Regions from separate parts of the Bradyrhizobium sp. 134 genome, predicted to be linked through region 1. Evidence: predicted binding sites of a transcription regulator. Region 1 holds the regulator's gene; each other region holds the start of a gene.
What was found. The regulator LexA, encoded in region 1, represses DNA repair genes until DNA is damaged. The targets are predictions, from matches to a motif close to TGTTCNNNNTGTGTTCNG.
Positions count from the first base shown of each region.

Region 2: the regulator LexA is predicted to act here: its motif matches at 2,926-2,943, upstream of recA (recombinase RecA).
Region 3: the regulator LexA is predicted to act here: its motif matches at 2,996-3,013, upstream of IVA75_RS14585 (DUF3072 domain-containing protein).

Region 1 is NZ_JADPKX010000069.1:223,182-228,879, reverse strand. It holds gene IVA75_RS26230 (alpha-hydroxy acid oxidase) at 1-96, shown strand, start outside; gene IVA75_RS26225 (HAD family phosphatase) at 111-737, shown strand; gene IVA75_RS26220 (hypothetical protein) at 906-1,097, shown strand; gene glp (gephyrin-like molybdotransferase Glp) at 1,318-2,529, shown strand; gene lexA (transcriptional repressor LexA) at 2,705-3,406, shown strand; gene IVA75_RS26205 (hypothetical protein) at 3,871-4,305, shown strand; gene IVA75_RS26200 (ComEC/Rec2 family competence protein) at 4,437-5,698, opposite strand, start outside.
Region 2 is NZ_JADPKX010000006.1:133,337-139,034, forward strand. It holds gene IVA75_RS01405 (hypothetical protein) at 31-342, shown strand; gene IVA75_RS01410 (hypothetical protein) at 447-701, shown strand; gene IVA75_RS01415 (hypothetical protein) at 711-944, opposite strand; gene IVA75_RS01420 (hypothetical protein) at 1,149-1,337, opposite strand; gene IVA75_RS01425 (DUF2798 domain-containing protein) at 1,635-1,916, shown strand; gene IVA75_RS01430 (hypothetical protein) at 2,616-2,783, opposite strand; gene recA (recombinase RecA) at 3,036-4,124, shown strand; gene IVA75_RS01440 (hypothetical protein) at 4,223-5,206, shown strand; gene IVA75_RS01445 (hypothetical protein) at 5,217-5,698, shown strand, end outside.
Region 3 is NZ_JADPKX010000036.1:88,298-93,995, forward strand. It holds gene IVA75_RS14555 (HWE histidine kinase domain-containing protein) at 1-1,428, shown strand, start outside; gene IVA75_RS14560 (hypothetical protein) at 1,425-1,646, opposite strand; gene IVA75_RS14565 (hypothetical protein) at 1,785-2,042, shown strand; gene IVA75_RS14570 (hypothetical protein) at 2,138-2,386, shown strand; gene IVA75_RS14575 (hypothetical protein) at 2,485-2,694, opposite strand; gene IVA75_RS14580 (hypothetical protein) at 2,713-2,934, opposite strand; gene IVA75_RS14585 (DUF3072 domain-containing protein) at 3,050-3,262, shown strand; gene IVA75_RS14590 (DUF6496 domain-containing protein) at 3,349-3,654, shown strand; gene IVA75_RS14595 (hypothetical protein) at 3,661-4,023, opposite strand; gene IVA75_RS14600 (Do family serine endopeptidase) at 4,297-5,698, opposite strand, start outside.

The DNA.
Region 1 (5,698 bases):
GTCAACAAATCCTGCCTGCACCAGGCCACCGCAACCAACGCGCCGAGTGTGTTCAGCGCGTTTCCGCTGTTCGACCACGAGCCGTATCGATACTGAGTGAAAGGACGAAGGTGACATCGCTCTCTCCCGGCAGCGCGGATGCGCTTCTGTTCGATCTCGGCCGCGTGGTGCTCGATATCGATTTCTCCAAGGCGATCGCCTGTTGGGCGGGACATGCCGGCTGCAAGCCTGAAGCCATCGTCGCGCGCTATGTGCGGGACAGCGAAGCCTATCGGTTGCACGAGATGGGCAAGATCAGCGATGAGGACTATTTCGCCTCACTGCGAGCCTCGCTCGGAATCGGCATTTCGGATGCGCAGTTCCTGGAAGGCTGGAACGCGATCTTCGCCGGCGAAATGCCTGACATCGCCGCGCTGCTGCCTCGCGCAGCGAAGCAGATGCCGCTCTATGCTTTCTCCAACACCAACCGGCCGCATGTGGACCATTTCTCGAGGGAATATGCCGGCGTCCTCGGCCATTTCCGCGAGCTGTATTTGTCGTCCAGCATCGGCTTGCGCAAACCGGATGCGGAGGCCTTCGACCACGTCGTTGCGGCGATCGGCGTGCCCGCCGGGCGCATCGTGTTCTTCGACGATCTTGCCGAAAACATCGAGGGAGCGCGGGCGCGCGGCTTGACAGCCGTGCATGTGACCTCGCCGCGTGACGTCGGGAACGCATTTAAGGCATTGGGCATTTGACGACGAGCCGGTGTCGCGAAACCCACTGCGGCACGGCCCGACGGGACCAATTTTGAAAAATTGAGGAACCCGATCACTTTGTGCATTTTTATACAGAGTTCCCGGAACGGAATACCACCTTCCGGACTCTTAGAGTCCGTTGGGACTTCTACGGACGGATGCATCATCGTGTTGGGCAAAACCTACCTCACCAAGCAGGCCTCTCTTCTTCTTGAATTCGCGAGGACAACTTCAGATTCGGACCTTTCCGCCAAGCTTGTGAGCAAGGCCGCCGACCTGAAATCCCAGGCCGATCCGCTGCCCGACAAGGATCAGGGACCCAAGGCGCCCGACGTAACTCACGGGCAGCCAGGGAGCTGATCGATGCAGTCCGGGGCGCTCGTCGTTCTCGTCTTGCCATGACCACTGTCCTGCCGATCTGACACGTTCTTCGGATCATGCCGCAACGCGCTTGATCCTGCCTTCCGGAACAATGCGGTGGGATGACTGCACCCGCTCAGCCGTTTTTGCCTCTGCGCGCGCGCTCGGCTAGAAGACGTGCGGAACATTCGCCCGAACGTGCCGAGCAGGAGTTTTCGCCGTGGCCTTGATGCCGGTTTCCGACGCGCTTGCCGCGGTGCTGGCGGGTGCAGAGCCGCTGCCGGATGAAATGATTTCCCTCGACCAGGCCTACCATCGCGTGCTCGCGGGTGACGTGGCGGCGCGGCGCACGCAGCCGCCGCAGGCGATGTCGGCGATGGACGGCTACGCGGTGCGCGCGGCCGATGCCGCGACGATCGATTCGGAGCTCACCATCATCGGCGAAGTCGCGGCGGGCCGACCGTTCGCGGGGATGGTCGGCGCCGGCGAGGCCGTGCGGATCTTCACCGGCGGCGTCGTTCCCGGTGGCGCGGACGCCGTCGTGATCCAGGAGGACACCGTCGCCGCCGGCAAGCGCATCACGATCAAGGAAGCCGCGATCGCCGGTCGGCACATCCGCCCCGCAGGCGTCGATTTCCGCGAGGGCGACGTGCTCCTGCGCAAGGGAAATCGTCTCACCGAGCGCGACCTCGCCCTCGCCGCCGGGATGAACCATCCGCACCTTGGCGTTTTCAGGCGTCCGAAAGTCGCGATTCTCGCCACCGGCGACGAGCTGGTGATGCCGGGCACCATGCCCGGCCACGGCCAGATCGTCTATTCCAACGGCTACGCCCTGCACGCGCTCGCCCGCAGCGAGGGCGCCGAGACCATCGACCTCGGTATTGCCGCCGACACGCTGGAGGCGACCGCCGCCGGCATCCGCCGCGCCCGCGAGAGCGGCGCCGACATCCTGATCACGACCGGCGGCGCATCGGTCGGCGACCACGATCTGGTCCAGCAGGCACTGCGGGTCGAAGGCATCGCAATGGCGTTCTGGAAGATCGCGATGCGGCCAGGCAAGCCGATGATGCACGGGCGGCTCGGCGCAATGGGTGTGATCGGCCTGCCGGGCAATCCCGTGTCGTCCTACGTGTGCGCTTTCCTGTTCATGGTGCCGCTGATTCGCGCCCTGTCGGGCCGTTCGGTGATTCACCATCGCCGTGAACGCGCCGTGCTCGGCCGCGACGTCGGCGCCAACGACCAGCGCGAGGACTATCTGCGCGCGCATCTGGAGGAGCGTGACGATGGCACGCGCGTCGTTCTTCCCGTCAATCATCAGGACTCTTCGCTGCTTGCGAATCTCGCTGCAGCACAGGTACTTCTCGTGCGCGCACCGTTCGCGCCGAAGGCCGAAGCCGGCACGGCTTGCGAAGTGTTGCGGCTCCCCGTCTGAGCGTCCGGCAATGCACGTTCCGCGAACTTTGCTCTGTTCACGGTAAATTAAGCAGTTGCGGAACATGTATCGAACATATAGTGTCCGTTCATGATTTGTTTCGAGCATGTAGCGGCTTATTGCCGAATTCAGCGTCTCGGAATCGGACGACATCAACCGGGGGACTTTGGTCGAGATGTTAACGCGCAAACAATACGAGCTTCTGCGGTTCATCAGTGAACGTCTGAAGGAAAGCGGCGTACCGCCCTCCTTCGACGAGATGAAGGATGCGCTCGACCTGCGCTCGAAGTCGGGCATCCATCGCCTGATCACGGCGCTCGAGGAGCGTGGCTTCATCCGACGCCTGCCCAACCGCGCCCGTGCGATTGAAGTCATCAAGCTGCCGGAGCTCCAGGCAGCCGCCGGCAGCCGCCGCGGCTTCACGCCGAGCGTCATTGAGGGCAATCTCGGCAAGGTGCGTGCGAGCTCCAGCCTGCCCGCGGACGAGGGCGAACGTCCCGTCGCGGTGCCGGTGATGGGTCGCATCGCGGCCGGCACGCCGATCGAGGCGTTGCAGACCCGCAGCCATACTATCAGCGTACCGCCTGACATGCTCGGCTCGGGCGAGCATTACGCGCTCGAAGTGCGCGGTGATTCCATGGTCGAGGCCGGCATCCTCGATGGCGACATGGCGCTGATTCAGCGAAACGAGAGCGCCGATACCGGCGACATCGTGGTGGCGCTGATCGACGACGAGGAAGCCACGCTGAAGCGCTTCCGCCGTCGCGGCGCCTCGATCGCGCTCGAGCCCGCCAACGCGGCCTATGAGGTCCGCATCCTGCCACCCAACCGGGTGAAGATTCAGGGCAAGCTGATCGGGCTTTACCGGAAGTACTGATACCGGGCGTCCTTGATACCGGGAGTACTTCATACCGGAGGTGCTTGGCGCCGCGCGCGCTTCCGATCGGCATCGCCGGTCAGGGATTGGAGCGGATCATCGTCCGCTCCGGCTGGGTAGTCTTTCTGGTTCTGCACAGACTATCCGGCCCCTCCTTCGGCGCTGGCTCCTCGCGACGCCCACGAAGCGGAACTGGTTCGCGGCGCAAGTGTTCGAGGAAACAGCGGCCAGCGATCAAGCTCGACCGTTGCGGTCAAGCCGGCGATATTCGCGCACGCGCCTCCCGAATGCATCGCAGCAGGCTTTGTTCCTATTGAATGCGGGAAAGATAATGTGATCGCGGCTTGCGGAAACCAGCCGCAGATTTGCCCACAACCAAGCAGAGCGTTCATGCTTCAACTCTGATAGAGGCCTGCGCCTCGATTAAGAGACGCGGGTTGCTATCCCAGCATGAGGAGCACCCGATGTGTGACTACAGCCTGCATGCCGTCGCGTCGCGCCCCGCCGAAGTCGGCGAGACGATCGTCACGACAAGCTTCCGCGGCACCTCGACGCGCGGCTTCGCCTCGGCAGCCGATCCGTCTGTTGCCGTGTGCCTGCTGCCGGGAACGGAGCTCGCCTTCGCCGACGACGTTCGCTACGACAATCGCTGGATCTGGACGCGCACCATCAATTCCCGCGTGGGCAAGTTCGGCAAGATCGACCCGCACGTTCCCGACCGCCATCATGACGCGATCGAATTCCCGGACGGCAAATATGTGCTGGTGACGCAGCTCGTCGAAGGCCAGCGCGCGACCGTGCTGCAACTGCCTGTGACCGAGCCGGTGACGGAGCGCGAGCACAAGGCGCAGGTCATCGCCGACAGGCAGCCGACCGTCACGCGCCTGCCGATCGGCTGACGCAGCCGGCTACGAGGTCGGAGGTCAAGATTGAATCGCCATCGCCGGCCGTGGCCGGCGAGATGGCGTGGTTTGCGCCCAGCGAATCCGAGCAGATGCACCGATCCACTGCATTGCTCCGCACCGTCAGATCAATCGTCGGCCTGCAAGTCGGTCTCCGCCGGCGTTGCGTCCTTGATGCGGGGCGCGATCGCCTTCGGCGCAAGGCTGCCGTCGAAATCACCCTCGCCTGCGCCGGCTGGCAACCAGGGGCGGCTCGCGCCTCTCGCCCTCACCGCGTGAACCACAAAGCCGTCACCACGCTGCGTCAGCGCCAGCGCACTCTGACTGGCGAGCCGTTGCCGATCGACCACCATCGCCGCGCAATCGGGCGGCGCGGGGCGTGTCGTCACCACCAGCGCGGCCCGACTACAATCGTCCGCAAGAGCGTCGACGCGCAGTGCCAGCGCGACCAACCTCCCGTCGGCCAGTGGCGTCACGCAGCCCGATTCGTCACATGACACGCCATCGGCCAGCGAGGCTCTGCCGGCATCGCGCGGATCGGCGTCGGCAGCGAGCCATTCCTTGAGCAAAAAGCTGTCCTTGCTCGTCCTGATCAGGTGCAGATATCCGTCCCTGCCCCGCACCGCGACGCTGGCGCCATCCCCGGCAATCAGGATGTCGGGCTGCCGCGCCGACAGTCCCCAGAGGATCGCTGCCAGCAGGACCAGGGCGCCGGACCAGCGTAGCGGCGTGCGCAACAAGCCTAGCACAATGATTCCCAGGCTCGCCGCGATCAGCGACGTGATCCCGAACGCCGGGATGCGGCCGACCGCGCCCGGCAATGCCGCGACCCAGCGCGAGACCGCGACCATCCACTCGATGCCGATCCCCATCAGCCACCAGAACACGCTGTCCAGCCCGAACGGCGCAGCAAGCAGCCCCAACAATCCCGCCGGCATCACCAGCGCCGAGACCACCGGCATCGCGCAGAGATTGGCAAGCACGCCAAACGGCGTGACACGGTGGAAATGGAAAGCGGCGTAGGGCGTGGTCGCAAGTCCCGCAATCAGCGAGGCCATGAACAGCATCGCGATCTCGCGGCCACCCCACATCGCAATGCGCGCGGTCGCCGAATGGTCCGGCGAGGCAAACAAATTGGGCATGCCGATCTGCACCAAGGCGACGAGCCCGAGCGTTGCCGCAAACGACATCTGAAAACTCGGATGCACCAGTGCTTCCGGCGCGACCGCCAGCACGATCAGCGCGGCGACAGCAAGCGTGCGAAAGGTGATGGCGCGGCGATCGACCATCACCGCGATCAGCACTACCGCCGTCATGAAGAACGATCTTTGCGTTGCGACCTCCGCGCCCGACAGCAGCAGGTAGAACGCAGCAGCGACCAGCGCGGCGG
Region 2 (5,698 bases), on a different contig from region 1:
GCGCCGCCATGGATGATCAAGGAGTCGATGATGAAGCTTTTCCGTATGGCCGCGGTGCTGGCTGTTCTGGCGGGACCGACCGTGCTGGCGGGACCGGCCTCTGCGCAAATGCCCAATCTCAATTTGCTGCAGGACGGTCCGGGCAAGACCCCTGAGGAGAAGGCCGCGGAAGCCGAGCGTGACAAGGCCTACAAGGAAACGCTGAAGAAGATTCCGGATTCCAAGGCCTCCAACGATCCCTGGGGCGGCATGCGCTCCGACCCGCCGAAGCAGGCGGCGGCGCCAAAGGCGTCGGCCGCGACCGGTGCGCCGAAGAAGAAGTCCGGCACGACTGCCAATTGAGCTTCTGTCCGATCGGAGGCGGCTGATGCCTCCGGCCGGGACTCCATTTCGGCCGGCCCGCTTCCTACATTGCGCGAGAGCGTATTGCGTAAAGGAGGCGGGATATGGCCGATCGTCCGCGAGATCTCGCCGAGCGGATGGCGCGCCGGCGCAAGATGGGCGGCAAGCCCGGCGCGAGGGCCGGCGACGGCTATCTGCGCGAAACCTTCACGCTGCCACGCGCGGCGGCACGGGAGAGGGCGCAGGCTTTCTTCACCCGCTACCCCAAGGCCGGCTATATGAGCGCGGTCGAGACTTGGCGCGAGCTGCCCGGCGGCGACATCGAATTCACGATGCGGCGGCTGCCCAGCGCGGATTAGGCTTGGCCCCTATTTGAAGGTTTCCGATGTGATGCGGATCCGGAACACGGGCTCCTTGGCCTCGTCCAGCAGCTCCATATTCCATTCGGAATTTTCCTGGAGCTTGCGGGCGATGCCGGCAGCCATGTCGGCGCAGACGCTGGTCATCTCCTTCCAGGCCAGATCGCGATCGGCAAATTCCGACGCCTGGTCGGCACAGCCGGAATAGCTGCCGTTCCGGATTCGAAAGAAGTAGAGCGGCATGGTTCGCACCGATCGCGCCTGATGGCTCCGTCCCCACGGCCATAATCGCGAGCAGTCCAATCCCAAACCGTCGGCAGATCAATTCCGGTCGGCTACGGAATAGCCCCATGGGCGCCGCTGTGTCCTATAGGCCATGACGGCTGCGGCGCGCCGGGGCGCGCCAGCCCCGCCGCCGATCTCGGTCCTGCCGTTTAGGCCTGCCGCTCAGGCGGTTTTGCGCCCGATCGCCTTCAGCTCCCGATCAATGCGCAGCTGCACCCGCCGGATCGCCAACAGATCGATCTTGGTCTCGGTTCGGCCGGTCTTGATCTGCTCGCCGATCCGGAACTGCCACTGCCAGATGCCGGGAAGTGCCGTCTTGGCGACGGTGAACTCGACGCCCCTGTGATTCATGGCCTTCTCCCACGATTCACTTCCATCACTGAGAACATGCTGGGCGGCATAATATTCCAGGGAAAGCCAAATCTGTCGGTAAGCCCCGGATAGCTCACGGCTATCTCGCACGCGCAGGCGCTCCGAAACATTCGAAATCGGATGTCGAAAGACGCCGGCCACGCGCGGCGGCGCGAGACCTCATGCCCGTGGTTCTCCGACCAAGAACAGAGTTCCTGGGATGGGTAAGGGCACCTTCCGGAACGCGGCGGCATATGCCTTGCTCGGCCCGATGACGGTCAACAACATGGGCGCGTCATGCCGGGCATTCCCCGCCGCTATTCTCATTTCGTGTTCGGAATCATCCAGTCCGGACTGACCTCGCTGATCGCCGCAGCCATCGCCAGCTTTCCGGCAGGGAACGCACTGGACTTCCTCGCGCACTGGATGGTGTCGTGGCTGATCGCATGGGCGGCGATGCTGCCGATCGTGCTGCTCGCGGCGCCGGCGATCCGCGCCTTCTCGCTGCGGCTGACGCAGGAGGAGGGCGGTTCGCAAACCGGCCGGCCGGCATGGAAATCGGCATCAAAATCGGAATGAAATCGGAATGAAAAACCCCGCTTGGAAGAACCAAGCGGGGAAAGGTTATTGGAGGCTGAGGTGCTGGGCTGCAACACCATAGCCAGGCGACCCTAGCCGGCTCAGCTTACGACAGCCTGACAAGGCCTGATGGTGGCAGCAAAAGCCGGACCTCGGCGGGCCGCAGACTGGCCCCGCACCGGTCCCAATTTCGACATCCGTTCGCACAACTCAGGACACAACCGCAGGCGAGATTTCGCAGCGACGGTGCTGCCATGGGGGAAACGTGGCGCACCGGCAACGGGGTGGCATCATGGACAACGTAGAGCGGTCATTCGCCGCCGCGACGGCGGCTGGCTTCGTCGTGCTGGTGATCGGCATCGGGTTGCTGGTTCTGCTATAGGCGGCGTTGGGTGCCGGGATATGGCTCCGCGACTGGAAAGGCCCATGCGCGCCTTTCAAAAACACGAAAACAACCCCATGCACAGTAGCCCGCCGGAAAATTCTTCTCGTTCAATCAATGGTTTACTGGTAGTAATTAGATACCATATCGACTCGGACTCGCCTCCACGGCCATCCGAATCCCGATTCCCGTGCCGATCTTTTTGAGATCAATGGCGCCGCTCCGGCCTCGTCGCTGGCGCGTTGCCGCTGGCGAACACCGCCGCCGCCTGCCCAGCCAGCCGGCCTGTCAGCTCCCAAGCCCTCGTCCCCGCGGCCTTAGTGAACCTTGATCGCGTCCAGCGGCAGATGGAGTTCGGCGGCACGCTCTTCGCGATCCTTCTTGCGGAACTCGTTTTCCTTGCGCTCGAACTTGCTCAGCTCCTCTCGCGCCGCCTCCAGCAGTGGAGTGCGCCGGCTCGTATCGTGATGCGTATTTTCGGTCATGATTGGAAGTCCCAGAGTTGCAGTCTCATCCAAGAGAAGGCCGCAGACCGCGAAAGGTTCGGTGCCGCAGGATTACCGAATTCTGGCGGCGTGCGGGTCATCCGTCTTTGATGCGCGTCAGCCAGAGCGTGCAAATTCCCAAAAGAACATATTGCGAACATAGAACAAATAGGGTACATTGCTTTTATCGCCGCGCCGCCTCGCCAATCGTTTGTCCCTCACGCGAATCCTCGTCATAAGGAGCACGACCCGATGTCCACCACTGCCCTGCGTATCGTCGAAGGATCCTCCATGGACAAGAGTAAAGCTCTCGCCGCCGCGCTCTCCCAGATCGAGCGGCAGTTCGGCAAGGGCTCGGTGATGAAGCTGGGCAAGAACGACCGTTCGATGGATGTCGAGGCGATCTCGTCGGGCTCGTTGGGGCTCGATATCGCGCTCGGGATCGGCGGCCTGCCGAAGGGGCGCGTCGTGGAGATCTACGGGCCGGAATCCTCGGGCAAGACCACGCTGGCGCTGCACACGGTTGCGGAAGGGCAGAAGAAGGGCGGCATCTGCGCCTTCATCGACGCCGAGCACGCGCTCGACCCGGTCTATGCGCGCAAGCTGGGCGTCAACATCGACGAGCTCCTGATCTCCCAGCCGGACACCGGCGAGCAGGCGCTGGAAATCTGCGACACGCTGGTGCGCTCCGGCGCGGTCGACGTGCTGGTGATCGATTCGGTCGCGGCCCTGGTGCCGAAAGCCGAGCTCGAGGGCGAGATGGGCGACGCGCTGCCGGGCCTGCAGGCCCGTCTGATGAGCCAGGCGCTGCGCAAGCTGACGGCGTCCATCAACAAGTCCAATACCATGGTGATCTTCATCAACCAGATCCGCATGAAGATCGGTGTGATGTACGGCTCGCCGGAGACCACCACCGGCGGCAACGCGCTGAAATTCTACGCCTCCATCCGTCTCGACATCCGCCGCATCGGCGCGATCAAGGAGCGCGACGAGGTTGTCGGCAACACCACCCGCGTCAAGGTCGTGAAGAACAAGCTGGCGCCGCCCTTCAAGCAGGTCGAGTTCGACATCATGTACGGCGAGGGCGTCTCCAAGATGGGCGAGATCCTCGATCTCGGCGTCAAGGCCGGCATCGTCGAAAAGTCCGGCGCCTGGTTCTCCTATGACAGCCAGCGTCTTGGCCAGGGCCGCGAGAATTCGAAAGCATTCCTGAAGGCCAACCCCGACATCACCGCCAAGATCGAAACCTCGATCCGCCAGAACTCCGGCCTGATCGCCGAGCAGATTCTCGCCGGGAGCCCCGAGCGTGACGCCGACGGCGAGGAGCCGGCGGACGAGTAAGCTTCAACAGTAAAGTTTTTCGCGAGGAGCGGGCGCTGAGGACGTTGAGTTGCCGACGTCGTCAGTGCCCGTTTCGTTTTGCCTGGAGTATTTAGGCGATGAAGCGTGCGTTTCTGACGAGTTCGTCCGGCTTCGACCTCATGCGCTCGGGCCTTGCCGAAATCGTCATCCCCTTCACGTTCCGCTTTGTCGATGGGCCTCCGCCTCTTGACGAACTTGCAGTCTATGTCGCCGCTCGCTCGGGGGGAGCGGGTCCGGGGACGCACTGGTCGGACTTCGTTGGACGCCGGCCGTCGGCTGCCGAAGACCGCAGACATCTCTCGCTGGTCGAGTTCTGCCAATCCTACGACGTCGTCGAATTGTGGTTCGATCGGACCCCAAATGATCAGCTCCAGCTGATCTGGCTGCTCGAATATCTCCGCTCCCACCCAGAGACCGTGGCCAAGTCAAAGCTCCGACTGATTGCCTTCGATCTCATCTCACAGGAGGCGGCGAACATTAGTAAGTCGCTGTCCTACATTCCGGCTGTCGACATCACCTCGGATGAACTCGCAACGGCAAGGAAGGCTTGGCTGGCCTACGCCGCGCCGACGCCCGAGGCCTGTGTCGGCCTCGTTGACAACGATCTGAGTGCCCTGCCGATGCTGAAGCCGGCCTTGATCGACTTGCTGGCGGAGCTTCCGTCAATTTCGACGGGGCTCGGCGCGACGGAAATGCGATTCCTCGAACTCATTGCACGGGGTTACGAACGGACGAATGCATTGTTCCATCTGCGTAGTCTTCGCCGTACGCGTGGTTTTAGCGAGTTTGAGCTGGGGTGGTTGCCGCACGGACTTGCGCTAGGTCCGAGACCCGCGATTGCCGGACTCGACGATGAACTGCGGAATATCCGCCGAGAGAATCTGAGGGACCGTGATGACGCTTATCTGCGGAGCAGATTGTCGATAACGGAGTTTGGGAGGTCGGTGCTGGCGGGCAGGGAAGATTTCAGCCGCCACAATCCAATCGATCGCTGGTGGGGCGGCACGCGGCTGACCAACGATCGGCTGTGGCGCTACGGCCCTTCTTTGACGAAGCCTTGAGGCCACCGGCATGATGCGGCTCATTGTGACAACGGACTCGTCCACCGCCGGCGCGATCCAACGCGCCGGCCTTGCTGATCTCGTGATTGCGATCGAGCGCCGGCTGGTCTGGGGACCGTTGCCGTCCGATGTCGAGCTCGATGCGTTTTTTGCGCCACGCACCAAGCAGCCACATGGCCTTCATTGGCTGGATGATATGCCGCGCTGGCGTCTCGAAGGATCGGGTGCGAAGGATCGCGGATTGATCGAATTGTTCGCTGAATGCGACTCGGTCGAATTGTGGATGGAGTCAGAGCCGAATGCGCAATTGATTCTGCTCCGGTTGCTCGACTACTGCTGGCGCGAGAAATCGGCGGTTCCCAAGCTCGTCATGCGTCAGCTGGACATCTCCGTTGGCGGCGCCGATGCCGAGCGACTTGCAGCGCTCAACCCGCCGACCGTCAAGCCCACGAAAGATCACCTTGATCTGACCGGCCGTGCGTGGCGCGCCTA
Region 3 (5,698 bases), on a different contig from region 1:
GAGGTGATCCTGAAGGATCTCGGCCAGAACCTCGTGATCGCCTCGTCCGGTCGCGAGGCTCTGGAGGTGCTGCTCAAGACCGAGATCGCGGTGATCCTGGTCGACGTCTGCATGCCCGAGCTCGACGGCTTCGAGCTCGCCGCGATGATCCGCGAGCACCCGCGCTTCCAGAAGACCGCAATGATCTTCATCTCGGCCATTCAAGTCAGCGACATCGACCGCCTGCGCGGCTACGAGATGGGCGCTGTCGACTACGTCCCGGTGCCGGTCGTGCCGGAGGTGCTGCGCGCCAAGGTCAAGGTGTTTGCAGAGCTCTATCGCAAGACGCGCGAACTCGAACGGCTGAACCAGGATCTCGAGGACCGCGTGCGTGCACGCACCGCCGAGCTGGAGAATTCCACCGCAAAGCTCCGCGAGAGCGAAGAGCGGCGCAGCATGGCGATCGCCGCCGGCAAGATGGGTTCGTGGGACTGGGACTGGATCACCGGCGACTGGATGTGGGACGAGGGGCAATACCGCATCTTTGGTGTTGGCCCGGAGAGCTTCGAGGTGAATCCGGCCAACGTTCAGGCGCTGTTGCATCCGGACGACGTCGATCAGTTGCGCAAGGCGATCGCCGAATTCAACAAGGGCACACGCTCCTATGAAACGGAGTTCCGCATCGTGCGGCCCGACGGCGATGTGCGCTGGTGTGTCGGCACGGCCGCCGCCACGGTTGACGAGAGCGGTCGGGTGATGCGCGTCAGCGGCGTGACGGTGGACATCACCGAACGCAAGCGCGCCGAGGAACGGCAGACTCTCCTGGCGCGGGAAGTCGATCATCGCGCCAAGAATGCGCTTGCGCTGGCGCAATCGATCGTGCGCCTCACCCGCGCCGACGAAGTCAAAGCCTATGTCAGCGCCGTCGAGGGACGCATCAATGCACTGGCGCGCGTGCATACGATCCTGTCGCTGTCGAGCTGGCAGGGTGCCGAACTCTCGAAGCTGATCGACGAGGAGCTTGCGCCCTATTCCCTCGGCGGCCAGATCAAATTGGCGGGGTCCGAAGTTCAGTTGCTGCCGGCAACCGCCCAGACGCTGGCGCTGGCCCTGCATGAGCTTTTCACCAACTCGGCGAAGTATGGCGCGCTCTCGACGCGGACGGGACAGCTCGCGATCGGTTGGCAGGTCGAGGATGAGCTGCTCACGCTGACCTGGGAGGAGTCCGGCGGCCCGCTCGTCATGACGCCGAAATCCCGCGGCTTTGGTACGCGGAGCCTGCTTGCGAGCGTCGAGTCCCAGCTCGGCGGGCAGGCGCGATTCGATTGGCGCGCCGAGGGTCTGTTGTGCCGGCTCGAGGTGCCGTTGGTCCGCAAGACTGCCGCGACGACCGCGCCCGGCAACTTCGAAGCCGCCAGCTCCGCCGAATTGCAGCGCGCGTCCGGTTAACCGGAGGCCGCACTCTTCCTGCGCTGCGTCGTTTGCGGCTCGCGCGCGACCCGTCCTTCGAGCCAGGCTTCCGTTTGGGCGAGATCGCGCAGCGCCTTGGCATAGCGGCACGCCGCGCTTCGCTCCGCGCCGCGGGGCAGCTTGCGCGCTTTGCGGAGGATGTCCGCGGCGGCGTTGCGATAAGCCAGAGAGCGATAGAGAAAGACCACCTTACCCATATCGAATGTTCCCGTGTTGCGCGGTCATTCTCGCCCACCCGGCATGAACGTCGGATGAAGCGGGCGATAACGATTCCTTCATGCGGGTGGAACCGGCGCGTGTCGCAGGCGTTGCTTGCGAGATCGGGATAGAGTTCCATGCGCGCGAAAAAGTCGTCGGACCTGATCTCTCCGAGCGGGCTCGTCAAGCTGATGACGCACGCCATGATGGGCGCAGCCTTAGGGCTCGCTTTCAGCCTCTTGCTCGTGCTGTCCAATCCAGCCGTCGCCAATTTGCTGAATCACGGCGGAAGCCAGGCCGTTGTCGTTTTCGCCCTCACATTGGTGACGACGTTCGCGATCGGGGCGACACTCACCGGCCTCGTATTCATCCTCGCAGAAGACAAGCGATCTTGAAGGACGCGAGATTTACCGGAACTTCTTTGTTCGGAACTCCTGCGGCGAATGGCAGTTGGCTGCCTGCGTCAATTCAACTCAGGGAGTTCCCGCACATGAAGACCACCAAGCTCGCTCTTGCCGTGATGTTGGCCACCGGCCTCGCCGCCGCACCGTTCGCCGTGCAGGCCAAGTCGCACAAGGCAAAACACGGATCCTCGATGTCATCGTCGCAAACCACCACAGGCGCCAATACCAAGTCCTCCAAGGGTGCTGATCCCTCCGGTCAGGGCGGCTCCGGTCCCGGCTCCGATCAGGGCGGCACCATGACGAACAACAAGGGCGGCATGAGCAACACCAAGTAGGTTTTGTTCGTCCAACTCATAGAGGCCCCGCGACCGCGGGGCCTTTTTGCTTATGGTGTTCGAACGAACTTTTTCTCGGGCCGCGTTGCGCGCAGCCTTCAGCTACGAAGGCTTCCCAGGATAACAGGATGAACGCCTGCAGGATCTGACTTCACCAGATGGTCGAGTCGTGCACGCTTGCGCGCGATCAAGAGCTGGGCCGCGGCGTCATCAAGCCCCTCGCGTTGCAGCTGCCGGATGGCAGAGCCCAGTTCGAGAATCTCGGCGCGCAGCTTTAGAATCCGGTACGCATCCGGGTCTTCCTCCACCGTGCGCTCCCAAAGCTCTCAGCGGCGCGCGATCACGCGCAGAGGACTACCTGATGTGTTCGCGGAACGAAGGCGCATCCTATCGCGGACATTCGGCAGGACATCGCCGCCACCTGCAGCCTTCCATTCGCCGATCAGCAGATTGATTTTCCGGCGCAGATCCATCTGCGCCAGGGCCTTCTCTGTGCAGTCCCGATCGCGCTCGACGAGTTCGCGTACGGCCGCCTCGACATCGGCCATTTCCAGCCTCAAGGCGCTGATTTTACGTCGAATTTCATTAATTCTGTTGTCCATGACTTGTTAGAACAAAATAAGAACATATAGTCAAGTCACGATTTCAGAAGGGAGCAGCGACATGCAGGTTCAGGGTAAATACGACGCCAAGACTCTCCTCACCGCCAAGACTTTCCTCACCGAGCAGATGACGCGGGCGCAGGGCCTCCGGCTGAAACGGCTGAGCGAAGAGGCGTATCAGCCCGCGCAATATGCGCGGGATCTGTCCTCCAGCGAGGCAGCACGGCGCATTCAGGTGCTGGAAGCCGAGATCGAGCTGGCGGATTCGTTCTAGACTAAGCCGCATATCCGGGACGTGCATGCGCGCTTTCGGAACCATGCCTGTCTCGGATTGTTTTCCCAGGCCAAGGGAGAACATGTATGGCACGCAAGGCAAAGAAGCGCCGCTACTCGCGCAGCTCCGGCAGCGACGTCGAAGGCGAGATGAAGCGCTACAAGAAGGGTACCGCGAAAAGCGGACCGGGCGGTCGAGGCGGACGCGTGAAGAGCCGCAAGCAGGCAATCGCGATCGGCCTGTCGAAAGCGCGCAAGAAGGGCAAGAAGGTCCCGAAGAAAGCCGCGAAGCGAAAGACGTCCAAGAAGACGTCAAAGAAGACATCTCGGAAAACATCCAAGAAGACTTCGAAGAAGACGTCGAAGCGCAAATCCTCCAAACGGTCGCGCTGACCTCCGTCAGATCATGCTGCCCGGCATGAAGCAGCGGATCGAAACGCCGAACGCGGTCTTCACCGGCCACACCATGGTGCGGCCGGCCCGGTTCGGCTCGGTGATCACGGCTTCGTCCGGGACGTCGACCCACTCGCCGTCGAGCCGCACGCGATAATGTCCATTGTGCGAGTCCCAATCGGGATCGGCGACGGCAAACCCATCCGCATCTGAGCAGCACGGACCGAGATGGCTGCGCAGACCGTCGAACCATGGCTTGAGGGGAGAGTCCGCGTAGCGGCCGTCGTCACGCCCGAGAGCGATTCCGCCCCACAGCACGAATGGCGCCACGAGCAGCGCAGTCCTCAGCGAGAGCTTCAATCGATCCATGTCGGCACCGATCAAATACGAATTGCCGACCGGTCCAGCTCAGCGGCGGCAAGTTCGAAGTTCCACGCTTGCAATCGTCCCGGCGGCTTCATTGCCGCCGAGTCCCTACCTGACCCGGAATTGTGATGAGCGAACACGGCTTTTTCGGACGAACCGGGTCATCCTCACTGCCGTTAACGAGAATGTTATCGGCGGACATCCGGAATCCTGAAGGCGAACAGGAAAGGCGGCCCGTGGGCCGCCTTTTTGGAGTTGCGCCGATCGACGTTCGCCTTATGCGAGCGGCACCGCGACGAAACGGGTCGCCTGCGCGCTTCTGACCTGCAGCAGCACGCTACGCTTGCCGGACGATTTCGCCTGCGCCAGCTCCGAACGGACATCGCCGATATTGGCGACAGCCTTGCCGCCCACATTGAGGATGACGTCGCCGGTCTGGATGCCGCGTTGCGCGGCCGGCCCTTGCGGATCGACTTCAGTGACGACGACGCCCTTCTGGCCGGCGCCCTGCACGTCGCCGGCCGGAGCCAGGCTGAGCCCGAGACGCGGCGGCATGCCGGCATCCGGCTGCGACTTGCCCTCATCGGCTCTGGCCTGCCGCTCGTTCGGCAACTCGCCGAGCGCCAGTGTCACCGTCTTGCTGTCGCCCTTGTGGACGACGTAGAGCTTCACAGACGTGCCCGGCGCCAGGGTGGCGATGGTGCGGGCGAGATCGCGGGAATCCTTGATCGCGGTGCCATTGACGGCGGTGATGACGTCGCCCGCCTCGATGCCCGCCTTCGCCGCCGGGCTGCCGTCCTGCGGATTGTCGACGATCGCGCCGCGCGCCTCCTTGAGGCCGAGGCTGTCGGCGATATCCGATGTCACCGGCTGCACCTGCACGCCGAGCCAGCCGCGAGTGACCGCGCCCTTGTCCTTCAACTGTGCGACGACGAGCTTTGCAGTCGAGGCCGGAATGTCGAAGCCGATGCCGACAGAGCCACCGGAGGGCGAGAAGATCGCGGTGTTCACGCCGATCACGTTGCCGTTCATGTCGAAGGCCGGGCCGCCGGAATTGCCCTTGTTGATCGGCGCATCGATCTGGATGAAGTCGTCATAGGGACCGTTGCCGATGTCGCGGCCGCTGGCCGAGACGATGCCGGCGGTCACGGTGCCGCCGAGGCCGAAGGGATTGCCGACCGCGACGACCCAGTCGCCGATACGCGGCTTCTGGTCCGAGAATTTGACGAACGGAAAATCCTTCTTACCCTCGACCTTGATCAGCGCGAGATCGGTCTTCGGATCGGTGCCGACCACTTTCGCGCTGTAGGTCGTGCCGTCGTCCATCGTCACTTGCACCGACTCGGCGTGATCGACGACGTGGTTGTTGGTCACGGCATAGCCGTCGGCGGAGATGAAGAAGCCGGAGCCCTCACCCGTGATCATCTGGCGGTGCTGGCGCGGCATGCCCTCCATGCCACCCGGGCCGCGGAAGCCGAATTGCCGCGAGAACTGGTCGAACGGCGTCGCCTCGTCCGAATCCATCCGGTTCTGTTGCAGCATCGCGCTCTTGTCGTTGTCCTGGTCGATCCTGACCCGCACCGAGATGACGGCGGGTTTGACCTTGCTGACGAGGTCGCCGAAGCCCGGCGGTGTCGCGGCGGGCTCCGCGGCTTGGGCGGGCGCGATGAAGGAGTTC